2 regions of the Pseudoalteromonas 'SMAR' genome follow, and region 2 is predicted to be linked to the other one. Evidence: predicted binding sites of a transcription regulator. Region 2 holds the regulator's gene; the other holds the start of a gene.
The links. Region 2 encodes FliA, which starts transcription of late flagellar genes. Its sites were predicted from a motif close to CTAAAGNTNNNNNNNNNNNNGCCGATA; they were not measured.
Positions count from the first base shown of each region.

Region 1: a site for FliA is predicted at 3,287-3,313, ahead of pomA (flagellar motor protein PomA). Genes of this name have one in related genera too.

Region 1 covers NZ_JBLWMW010000005.1:41,213-46,581, forward strand. Annotated here, with positions in the region: gene ACNKW2_RS03725 (aromatic amino acid transport family protein) at 1-824, shown strand, start outside; gene ACNKW2_RS03730 (hypothetical protein) at 846-1,325, opposite strand; gene ACNKW2_RS03735 (flagellar motor protein MotB) at 1,532-2,461, opposite strand; gene pomA (flagellar motor protein PomA) at 2,464-3,231, opposite strand; gene xseB (exodeoxyribonuclease VII small subunit) at 3,466-3,705, shown strand; gene ispA ((2E,6E)-farnesyl diphosphate synthase) at 3,705-4,604, shown strand; gene dxs (1-deoxy-D-xylulose-5-phosphate synthase) at 4,762-5,369, shown strand, end outside.
Region 2 covers NZ_JBLWMW010000010.1:39,864-45,232, reverse strand. Annotated here, with positions in the region: gene ACNKW2_RS06400 (chemotaxis protein CheW) at 1-2,029, opposite strand, end outside; gene ACNKW2_RS06395 (protein phosphatase CheZ) at 2,045-2,815, opposite strand; gene cheY (chemotaxis response regulator CheY) at 2,835-3,218, opposite strand; gene ACNKW2_RS06385 (RNA polymerase sigma factor FliA) at 3,260-3,994, opposite strand; gene ACNKW2_RS06380 (MinD/ParA family protein) at 3,997-4,857, opposite strand; gene flhF (flagellar biosynthesis GTPase FlhF) at 4,850-5,369, opposite strand, start outside.

The sequences.
Region 1 (5,369 bases), on a different contig from region 2:
TATTGGCCTTAGTGATTGCCACCATTGTCACCTTAGGCACCAGCACGGTCGATAAGCTGAATCAGTTGCTATTCACCATTAAAGTAGTGGTATTAGCCAGTTTATTTTTTATCTTAACGCCCTACGTCCATGGTCAGCACTTAGTCGACATGCCGGTAGAGCAAGGTTTAGTGATCGCCGCCATTCCTGTCATTTTTACTTCGTTTGGCTTTCATGGTTCAATCCCGTCTATCGTAAAATACGTGGGCGTCGATATTCGTCAATTGCGCAGAGTGATGATGTTTGGCGCCTCGCTGCCACTCATCATTTATGTCTTTTGGCAATTATTAAGCCAAGGCGTAATGGGTCAAGAAAGCCTAATGGCCAGCAAAGGGTTACCTGGTTTCGTAAGCAGTATTTCTGCCATTGCTCACAACGACAATGTTCAAGTGTTTGTGACGGTGTTTGCTGACTTAGCGCTGGCGACTTCGTTCTTAGGTGTGAGTTTAGGACTGTTCGACTTTTTTGCCGATACTTTGAAAAAGCAAAACACCAGTAAAGATCGCATTAAAACCGCGCTAATTACCTTTTTGCCACCGCTGGGCTTTGCCTTGTTTTATCCTAAAGGGTTTATTATGGCACTGGGTTACGCCGCCATTGCACTGGTTGTGTTAGCGGTTTTTCTGCCCGTTGCCATGGTCTGGAAGCAACGAAAAATACGAGGCGCTGAAGGCTATCGAGTGAAAGGGGGTAACCTGGGGCTGGGGTTAGCCGCTCTGTTTGGGGTAATGATTATCTCTTCGCAATTTATGCAAATGGCGGGATTGATCCCAAGTCTTGGCTAAACGCCACTCAGGACTAGCTGCTTAGCAGCTAGTCTCCCCTTCTTGCTTTAGGTCTTGCGTCGCCAAGCGCTGCTTTCTTAGCTGCCAAAAGCTTATTACCGGCACAAACGCCAGGCACAAGGTGGCAACATTGACGATGGGAATAATAGTTGGATACAGGTAAGTAGAATAGGACATGTCCATCAAATGTCGGTCTACTAGCCGAAAGAACTGCAGCAAAGGCGCAGGAATAATGATGATTTGTGCCAACACACTTTGCCACATATAGACTTTATCTTTTACTGCCCAATAAGCAATAATCGCCATAAAGATGATGTCGTTTAATGCCCAAAAGAAGTAGCGGTAGACTTTATCATCATCAAAGTCTCTAATGATACCATCGGTAAAGTTGCCCACAATATAGAATATTGCAATCAATGCAGCATAGCGCAAAGCTTTTATATCACCAAGCAGCGCACAACACACCACTGCCAGCAGTGAAATAGGAATGCTATATTGCACAAAAAAGAGCCGTATCGGCTCCCAATAATCTAACATATTGCTGAAGTGTGATTAGTTATTTTCTTTGTCATCGTCGCCGCCTTGACCATTGCCACCTGGTAAGCGGAAGTTCTGCGGCTTTTGAGTTAAAATCACTGGGTTTTCTCCTTAAAATTTCACTAAGCAAAACAATAGCTAATCCGCTTTCATTTGGCAATAAAATGTAATTAATTTTCTCTTACTTCAATGGGATCAGACTCTTTCGGCTTGCCTTGCAGAATAGAAATCTCTACACGGCGGTTGCGGCGCCTGTCAGCGTTGGTTTCATTAGGAACCAACGGCCGAGTGTCGGCGTGCCCTACTACCACCATGCGGTTTTTATCAAAACCCGGAACTCCCTCCATTACGCTGGCTACCGCCACCGCTCGAGTGGCAGATAAGTCCCAGTTATTGGAATAAAGCTCATTGGTAACGCGAAAATCATCGGTGTGGCCTGATACGGTGATTTCGCCAGGTACGTCTTTAAGTAACTCGGCAATATCTTCAATCACAGGCTCAAATTTGGGCTGTAAAAACGCGCTACCGGCGGGAAAAGAGCCGTTCTCTTGAATGCGGATAATGATTTGTTGCCCCAGTGACTCCAGTTCAATAGCGCCGTCCATAATTTGCTTTTCTAACTGCTGCGCTATCTTTTTCACCAACTCGTTAACTTGCTCTTGATCGGCAGAAGCAACAGCCTGTGTAGAGGCCTGTTGCTGGGCAGTACTGGAGGACTCGCCGCCGCGTTTATTACCACGCTGCTCTTGACGACCGCCAGCTGATGACTCATCGCCCGCTTGAAACTCGAGCATTTGCTGGGTCATCTCCACGGTTTGCTGTTGAATGGTTTCAATGGGAGTGGGTTCAGGTTTACCCGGCGTGAATTCCATCGCAATGACACTGGTGCCCTTGGGAATGTCTTTTACTTCAATTTTGTTTTGTACCCCGAAGGCAAACTTCATGGATCCTGCAATCTGCTTAAACTTAAGCACGTCCATTTCTGAAAAAGCCAATAGCAATACGAAAAAGCACATTAACAACGACATCAGATCGGCAAACGTCCCCATCCAGGCCGGCAGCCCAGGCGGTGGACATTTACATTCTTTTTCATCTGACATAGTTACTCCTCGGCCTCGACACCACGCTTAGACTCAGGTAAATAATTTTTCAGAATACCTTCAATGACTTTCGGGTTTTGACCATCTTGAATGCCTAAAACCGCATCCAGAATGAGACGTTGGTTGCGCTCTTCTTCGTCTTTACGCAATTCCAACTTGGTTTGAATTGGGATGGCAACCACGTTGGCTAAGAAGGCACCATACAAAGTGGTTAATAGTGCCACGGCCATCGCCGGACCAATGGCTTTAGGGTCATCCATGTTGGATAGCATTGCCACTAACCCGATAAGGGTACCAATCATCCCCATTGCCGGAGCAATATCTGCCAGTGATTTAAATAATCCCGCCCCCATTTCATGGCGATTGGTCGTTAATGCAATGTCTTTTTGTAAGGTAGCACGTACCACGTCGGCATCGTGACCATCCACCAGCATGTCTACGCCCTTACGCATAAACTGGTTGGGAATTTCCGCTTCTTCCAGCGCCAAAAAGCCCCCTTTACGAGCAGAGTCAGCAAGTTCAACGGCTTTTTCGATCAATTCTTCTGGGGTTTCAATTTTGAACATAAAGGCCTTTGCGGCCACTTTACCGATGCCAAAGAACTGACCTAAGGTAAAGTTGGATAACACGATGAAGATCGAGCCACCAAATACGATAACGACGGAAGGCGTGTTATAGAACATCGCGACCTGGCCATCACTACTTAGTACCATAGACATAATAATCAAACCTATGGCACCCAGGATCCCTATTACCGTTGCTAAATCCACATGTCCTCCGAGGGAAGTTATTTGTGATAAATCACGCAGTTATTATTATTCGGTTTATCGGCAAGTTTTGCTACAACTTAACACTATTATATTAAAAAGTGTTTAAAATGCGAGTTTATAGCAGATCTTGTGATGACGATACGCACTGGGATCAAAAAGTCGCGGGTTTTTTTGACCTCTGCGCCCAATCCCCCTAAAATTGCTGCACTTTCATATTACAGGTCAATGTTACTTATGGCGGTTAAAAAACCAGAAAACTTAAGCTTTGAAGAAGCCATGCAAGAACTTGAGCAAATTGTTGCAGATATGGAAAATGGCAGTTTAGCGCTTGACCAAGCATTAAAACAGTTTGAGCGCGGCATTAAGCTGGCCAACGCCTCCAATCAAAAGCTCCAACAAGCTGAACAACAGGTTGCCATTTTAATGGGCGAAGGCGAACAAGCGCAGTTAAAGCCATTTGATAACGAAGCATAATGTCCAACGAACTACACACACAATTAGAACGTGCCAAATCTCGAGTAGAAAGCACCATTGTCGATTACTTTGCACAACAGCTCGACACCGATGACACCATCAAGGCAGCAACTCGATACAGCATCGAAAATGGCGGCAAACGCTTACGGCCATTTTTAGTATTCAGTACTGGTGAGCTGTTTGGCGCTGATGCTGAAGACCTTAACTGTGCTGCGGCAGCCATTGAATGTATTCACAGTTACTCTTTGGTTCACGATGACTTGCCAGCCATGGACGACGACGATCTCAGGCGCGGGCGCCCGACTTGTCATGTTATGTATGATGAAGCAACGGCCATTTTAGCAGGCGACGCCTTACAAACCTTAGCGTTTGAGTTGCTAAGCAATCACTGCTTTGCAGTCAGCCAGCAACAGCAGCTGCAGATGATCCAAGTGTTGGCTAAAGCCTCAGGGTTGCAAGGTATGGTGGGTGGGCAAGCGCTTGATATCGCCGCCACAGATAAAGCCATCACCATCAACGAACTTGAGCGTATTCACCGCTTAAAAACCGGTGCCTTACTGAACAGCGCTATTGAACTGGGCTTGCTGTGCGGCCGCAGCGATACCATCACTGATCAAGTGCGTAGCGCCATGCGTACCTATGGTAACGCCATTGGTCTGGCCTTTCAGGTTAGAGATGACATTCTTGATGTTGAGGGCGATACGGCTACACTGGGCAAACCACAAGGCTCGGACCTAGGTCACAACAAAGCGACCTACCCAGCATTACTTGGACTACCACAAGCACAACTGAAAGCAGAGCAGTTGATAGATACCGCCTTGCAAGCCTTAGAGGATGTACCAGGAAATACGCAAACCCTGGCGGCGTTAGCCAATTATATTATTGCCAGAGATCATTAAGCACTCAGGCGTAAGAAAAAAGACACAATTGCTTTGTAAAAACTGGTGAACGTAATAATATGACCAGTTGCTGAAGAATTTTAATAACTTTGCAGTGAGTCGTGCCAATTTATACCATTTTGCTTGCACAGGCTCGCTTAGGACTCTGATAATTACCATGAAACTTGATAGCAGCAAGTATCCTTTATTGGCGTTAATTGACGAACCGAGTCAGCTTCGTCAACTACCACAACACAAGTTAATGGCGCTTAGTGATGAGTTACGTGCCTACTTACTCGATTCAGTGTCACAAAGCAGTGGCCATCTTGCTTCGGGTTTAGGCACCGTTGAGCTTACAGTGGCATTGCACTACGTCTACTCGACCCCAACCGACAGGTTAGTTTGGGACGTTGGCCATCAAGCCTACCCCCACAAAATACTCACGGGTCGCCGTGACCAAATGCACAGCATTCGCCAAAAAGATGGCCTCCACCCGTTCCCTTATCGTGGCGAAAGTGAATACGATACCTTTAGTGTCGGTCACTCAAGTACGTCTATTTCTGCCGCATTGGCTATGGCCATTGCCGCTGAAAAAGAAGGCCTAGGCAGAAAAACGGTGGCGGTGATTGGCGATGGTGCCATGACCGCGGGCATGGCATTTGAAGCCATGAATCACGCTGGCGACGTCAATCCAGATATGCTGGTGATCCTCAACGACAATGAAATGTCAATTTCTGAAAACGTCGGGGCGTTGAATAACCAGTTTGCAAAAATTCTTTCTGGTAG
Region 2 (5,369 bases):
CATGACCTTCGGCTTTGCGCATAGTTCTATCTGCACCTTTTACTAACCAGTGCTCAAGATAGAACAGTGGAATTGCTTTTTCACGCACAATGATGGTGAGCTGACCATCCACTACATTGGTCTTGGTTAAATCTAAGTGGAAAATTTCGCTTACAGCGGCCAACGGCAGGGCAAATGTCTGCTCGCCTACCATCACCATTAAGGTTGGCAAAATAGCTAAGGTTAACGGCACTTTAATTTCCAGTACCGTACCCACGCCTAACTCAGACTGTATATTCACCTGACCATTTAGCTGCGTGATTTTGGTCTTAACCACATCCATGCCAACACCACGGCCAGAAATATCTGAAATTTCCTCTTTGGTGGAGAAACCCGGTGCAAAAATCAAGTTGTACGCTTCGGTATCGGATAAACGGCTGGCTTGATCCGAGTCAATTACGCCTTTGTTGATGGCTATTTTCTTCAGTTTCTCAGCATCCATACCGGCACCATCATCGCGGATGGTTAGCAGGATATGATCGCCCTCTTGCGATGCAGATAAGGTGACAGTACCCGTTCTCGGTTTGCCTGCGGCTTCTCGAATATCTGGGATCTCGATGCCGTGGTCAACGGAGTTGCGAACCAAGTGAACCAGAGGGTCGGCCAATGCTTCCACAAGGTTTTTATCTAAATCGGTGTCTTCACCTTCCAAAACCAGGTTAATTTCTTTTTTCAGGCTACGAGCAAGGTCCCTTACAACGCGTGGGAAGCGGCCAAATACTTTTTTGATTGGCTGCATCCGTGTTTTCATCACCGCGCCTTGCAAGTCAGCCGTAACAACATCCAAATTCGAAATGGCTTTCCCCATACTCTCACTGTTGCTGTTATTGGCTAAGCTCACTAAGCGATTACGCACCAACACTAGCTCGCCCACCATATTCATGATTTCGTCTAACCGGCTAGTATCAACGCGAACGGTGGTTTCTGCCTGTGGCGCTGGCTTTTTAGCTGGCGCAGCAGCGGCTTTTTTCGGCTCGGCAGCTGGGGCTTCAGTGGGCTTGGCTGCTTTCGGTTCAGGTTTTGCTGCGGGTTTTGCTGCCAGTTTTGGCTCAGGCTTCGGCGCTGGTTTAGCCGCCACAGGCTCAGGTTTGCTGGGCTGCGCTGCAGCAGGCTCGTCTACTGGCTTCGGCGCACCACCCTTGCCATGTAATTCATCTAGCAGCGCCTCGAACTCATCGTCGGTAATTTCTTCATCGTCATCAGAGCTAGAGATTTGGCTTGCAGTAGGTGGCTCAGGAGCCGCTTTAGGTGGCTCAACATTGGTGGCACCACCAAATTTACCCACGCCATGCAGCTCGTCTAATAGACTGTCAAATTCGTCGTCGGTAATGTCGCCGTCGTCGCTAACACTTTGATCTTGTTCTGCAGGCTCTGAAGAAGTCGGTGCTGGCCCTTTGCCTGAGCCGTGGAGCTCATCTAACAGGTTTTCAAATTCTTCTTCAGTAATTTCGTCGATGCCGCCGGCATCATCGCTGCTAGTGTCGTCAACGTCAAAAAGCACATCGTCTGCACTAACAGATGGGCTCTCAGGCTCTGGGTCTGGTTCAGGCTCGGGATCAGCTGCTGCAGCTGGCGCTTCTTCGGCAGCTTCATCTTCTGACTCTGGTTGGCTGAGCTTATGTAGCGTTTTCAGTAACTCTGGATCAGCCGCTTCTGGTTCCTCACGACTTTGAATACACGAAAACATCTCATTAATGGTATCAAGCGATTGCAAGATAACGTCCATTAATTCAGAGGTGACTGTTCTTTGGCCTTGTCGCAAGGTATCAAACACGTTTTCCGCACCATGGCAGGCATCGACAAGTTCTGTCATGCCTAAGAACCCAGCTCCCCCTTTCACGGTATGGAAGCCACGGAAAATTGCGTTGAGAAGTTCCTTATCTTCAGGATTGTTTTCTAGTTCTACAAGCTGTTCTGATAGTAACTCTAGAATTTCACCCGCTTCAACTAGAAAGTCCTGGAGGATATCTTCATCGACTTCAAAGCTCATACTCTCATTCTCCAACTAGAAGCCTAAACTAGATAACAAGTCATCGACTTCATCTTGACCTGATACCACGTCATCTCGCGATTCAGCATCAATAATAGGGCCTTCAGGCCCAGACAATTCATTAACAGTCTCTGATGTTTTTACTTCATTTTCTTTCGTTTGTGCCCGTAACTGTTCTTCATCGCCATTGCTGAACACAGTTAATAGGTTAATGAGACTGTCTTCGACTTCTCTTACCAGCTCAATAACGCGTCGAATTACCTGGCCCGTCAAATCTTGATAATCTTGGGCCATCAACACATTGGTCATCAAGCTTTGTAGTTCATCGGTACGGGTTTTAGACGACTGCATAAAGCTGTCAAGATCGTGACACAGAGATTTAAATTCGCCAAGCTCGATATCTCGATTCATTAGACGATCCCATGTGGGCTTTATTTGTGCTATTTCTTCGGCCAAATCTTGTGCTAATGGCAAACTTTCTTCCACCGCGTCCATGGTTTTGTTGGCAGCGCTCTCCGTCAGTTCCATGACGTAATTTAAACGTTGCTTGGCATCCGGTATGGCCTCTGTGGTCAGGTCAGCCAGTCGCGTATCTAGCTCGAAGTTTTTTAACGACTCATGAAGTTGACGAGTCAACTTACCGACCTCAGCGAAAAGCTCTGATTGCTCTTTATTTGCAGCCTCTAAAATAAGTTGGTCAGCTTTTTCTTGCTCACCTTGCTCGAGATACTCTACTAGCTGTTTTGCTTGTTCAAGTGTGATTTGAGGCGCAGCATTCACAGACATAGGCCATTCCCCCTTGCTGTTAGCCTAACCGCTCAAATACTTTTTCAAGCTTGGTCTTTAGTGTACCTGCTGTGAACGGTTTAACGATGTAGCCATTAACCCCAGCTTGCGCCGCCGCTACGATCTGCTCTTTCTTTGCTTCCGCCGTTACCATTAGCACTGGAATGTGTTTTAACTTCTCATCTGCACGAATGGCGCGCAGCAGGTCGATGCCCTGCATTCCTGGCATATTCCAATCAGTGACTACAAAGTCAAACTCCTGATTTTGTAGCATCGGAAGTGCTGTACTACCATCATCAGCTTCTTGAACATTGGTAAAGCCTAAATCTCTTAATAGGTTTTTGATTATTCTTCTCATAGTAGAGAAATCATCAACCACGAGAATTTTCATGTTCTTATCCAAAACTTCCTCCAGTGAGGTTCGAACCCAACTATTTATTTACTTTAATTTATCCAGTCATTGATTTTTGCTTTTAGCTTAATCATTGCCTGACCGTGAATTTGACTTACTCGAGATTCACTGACATCGAGAATGGCGCCAATCTCTTTTAAATTCATTTCGTCGTTGTAGTAAAGTGATAATACCAAAGCGTCGCGCTCTGGTAATGATTTTATCGCTTCCAATAATGACGAATTAAAACGTTCATTTTTAACGTTATTAAACGGTTTGTCTAGCGCAAAGTCACTGTTGGCAGGGGTTATAACATCCTCATCTACCCCTAAATCCTCAATTCCTATGACTTTGCTGGCATTTACATCATGTAAAATATGATGGTACTCATCTAGCGTAATATCAAGTTTTTCAGCTATTTCAGTGTCTTTTGGCTCTCGCCCGAGGCTTGCTTCGAGTTCTGATATGGCTTCAGCTACCATCCGGCTATTCTTATGAACCGAACGAGGTGCCCAGTCACCACGCCGCATTTCATCCAGCATAGCGCCACGAATACGAATGCCAGCAAAGGTTTCAAAGCTGGCCCCTTTACTGGCATCAAAATTTTTTGTGGCTTCAATTAATCCAATCATGCCAGACTGGATTAAATCATCCAGTTGCACGCTAGCCGGAAGTCGAGCAATAAGATGACAAGCCACTTTTTTTACCAGTGGAGCATGCCGTTCGACCACTTTGTGGATGTGGTCTGAAGTTTGATATCCCGCCGCCCTATTGACCGGTGAAGCCATAATTACCCATTCACTAATTGCTCAATAAAAAATTCTAAATGACCGGAAGGTTGATGTGGAACTGGCCATTTAACCGCTTTCGATGCCAATCCTTTAATTGCCACAGCTGCTGGTGAGCTTGGAAATAAATCGACGATGGCCTTTTGTCGCCGCGACGATTTTCGCATGTTTTCATCGAATGGCACGGTTGCCACTAGCTCTAGGGCTACATCTAAAAATCGATCTGTTACTTTGGAGAGTTTAGCAAACAACTCTTGTCCTTCACGCAAGCTACGCACCATATTGGCAACAATTTTAAAACGATAGACACCATGCTCACGACTAAGCACTTTGATGAGTGCATATGCATCCGTAATGGAGGTAGGTTCGTCACACACCACCACAACCACATCTTGGGCAGCGCGAGAAAAGCTTAACACCATGTCAGAAATACCTGCGGCGGTGTCAACAATTAATACGTCAAAGTGGCTATCAAGCTCACTGAATGCTCGAATTAAGCCGGCATGTTCCGCGGGGGTAAGCTCAACCATGTTTTGCGAGCCTGAAGTGGCTGGCACAATTTTAATCCCAGCGGGGCCTTCCACTAAAATTTCTTCTAATTCGCACTCACCTGATAACACATGAGATAAGTTCTTCTCAACCCTAAGGCCTAACATGACATCACAGTTTGCCAAGCCTAAGTCGGCGTCCAACACCAGTACTCGCTGGCCCTGCTGTCCCATTGCGATGGCCGTGTTTAATGAAACATTGGTTTTGCCAACGCCTCCTTTACCACCGGTAACGGCTATCACTTTTACACCTTGGTTGCTACTTTGACTCATTTTTCGCAGGCCACTTGCTTGATCTAAAACTGTGTTAATCATACATTCCTACTGACTCTGACGCTACAGGTACACGTCGAGAGTGCTGTGCTTTTATTCTTTTTAAATACAATTGCTCCGCTTTTCTGACTAGCTTTTGAGCATTTGCGACGCGAATGTCTTCTGGCACTCGCTGACCGTTAGTAAGATACCCTATTGGCAAGCGATTTTGAATCGCAATACTAATAATCTCGCCCAAACTTAGACTTTCATCAAGTTTTGTGAAAATACAGCCACTTAAATTTACTTTTTTGAAGTGTCTTACGGTTTCTTGTAGCACGTTCATTTGCGCTGTAGCACTCAATACAAGATAACTACGAATATCCACGCGAGCACTGCGCATAAGTGTATTCAACTGCTCAGTTAAGCGCAAATCTCTTTGGCTCATTCCGGCTGTATCTATTAATACTAGACGCTTATTGCGTAAATGATAAAGCACTTCTGCAAGTTCGTTGGCATCTTTTACTTGTTTTACTGGACAACCAATGATGCGGCCATAGGTGGCAAGTTGCTCG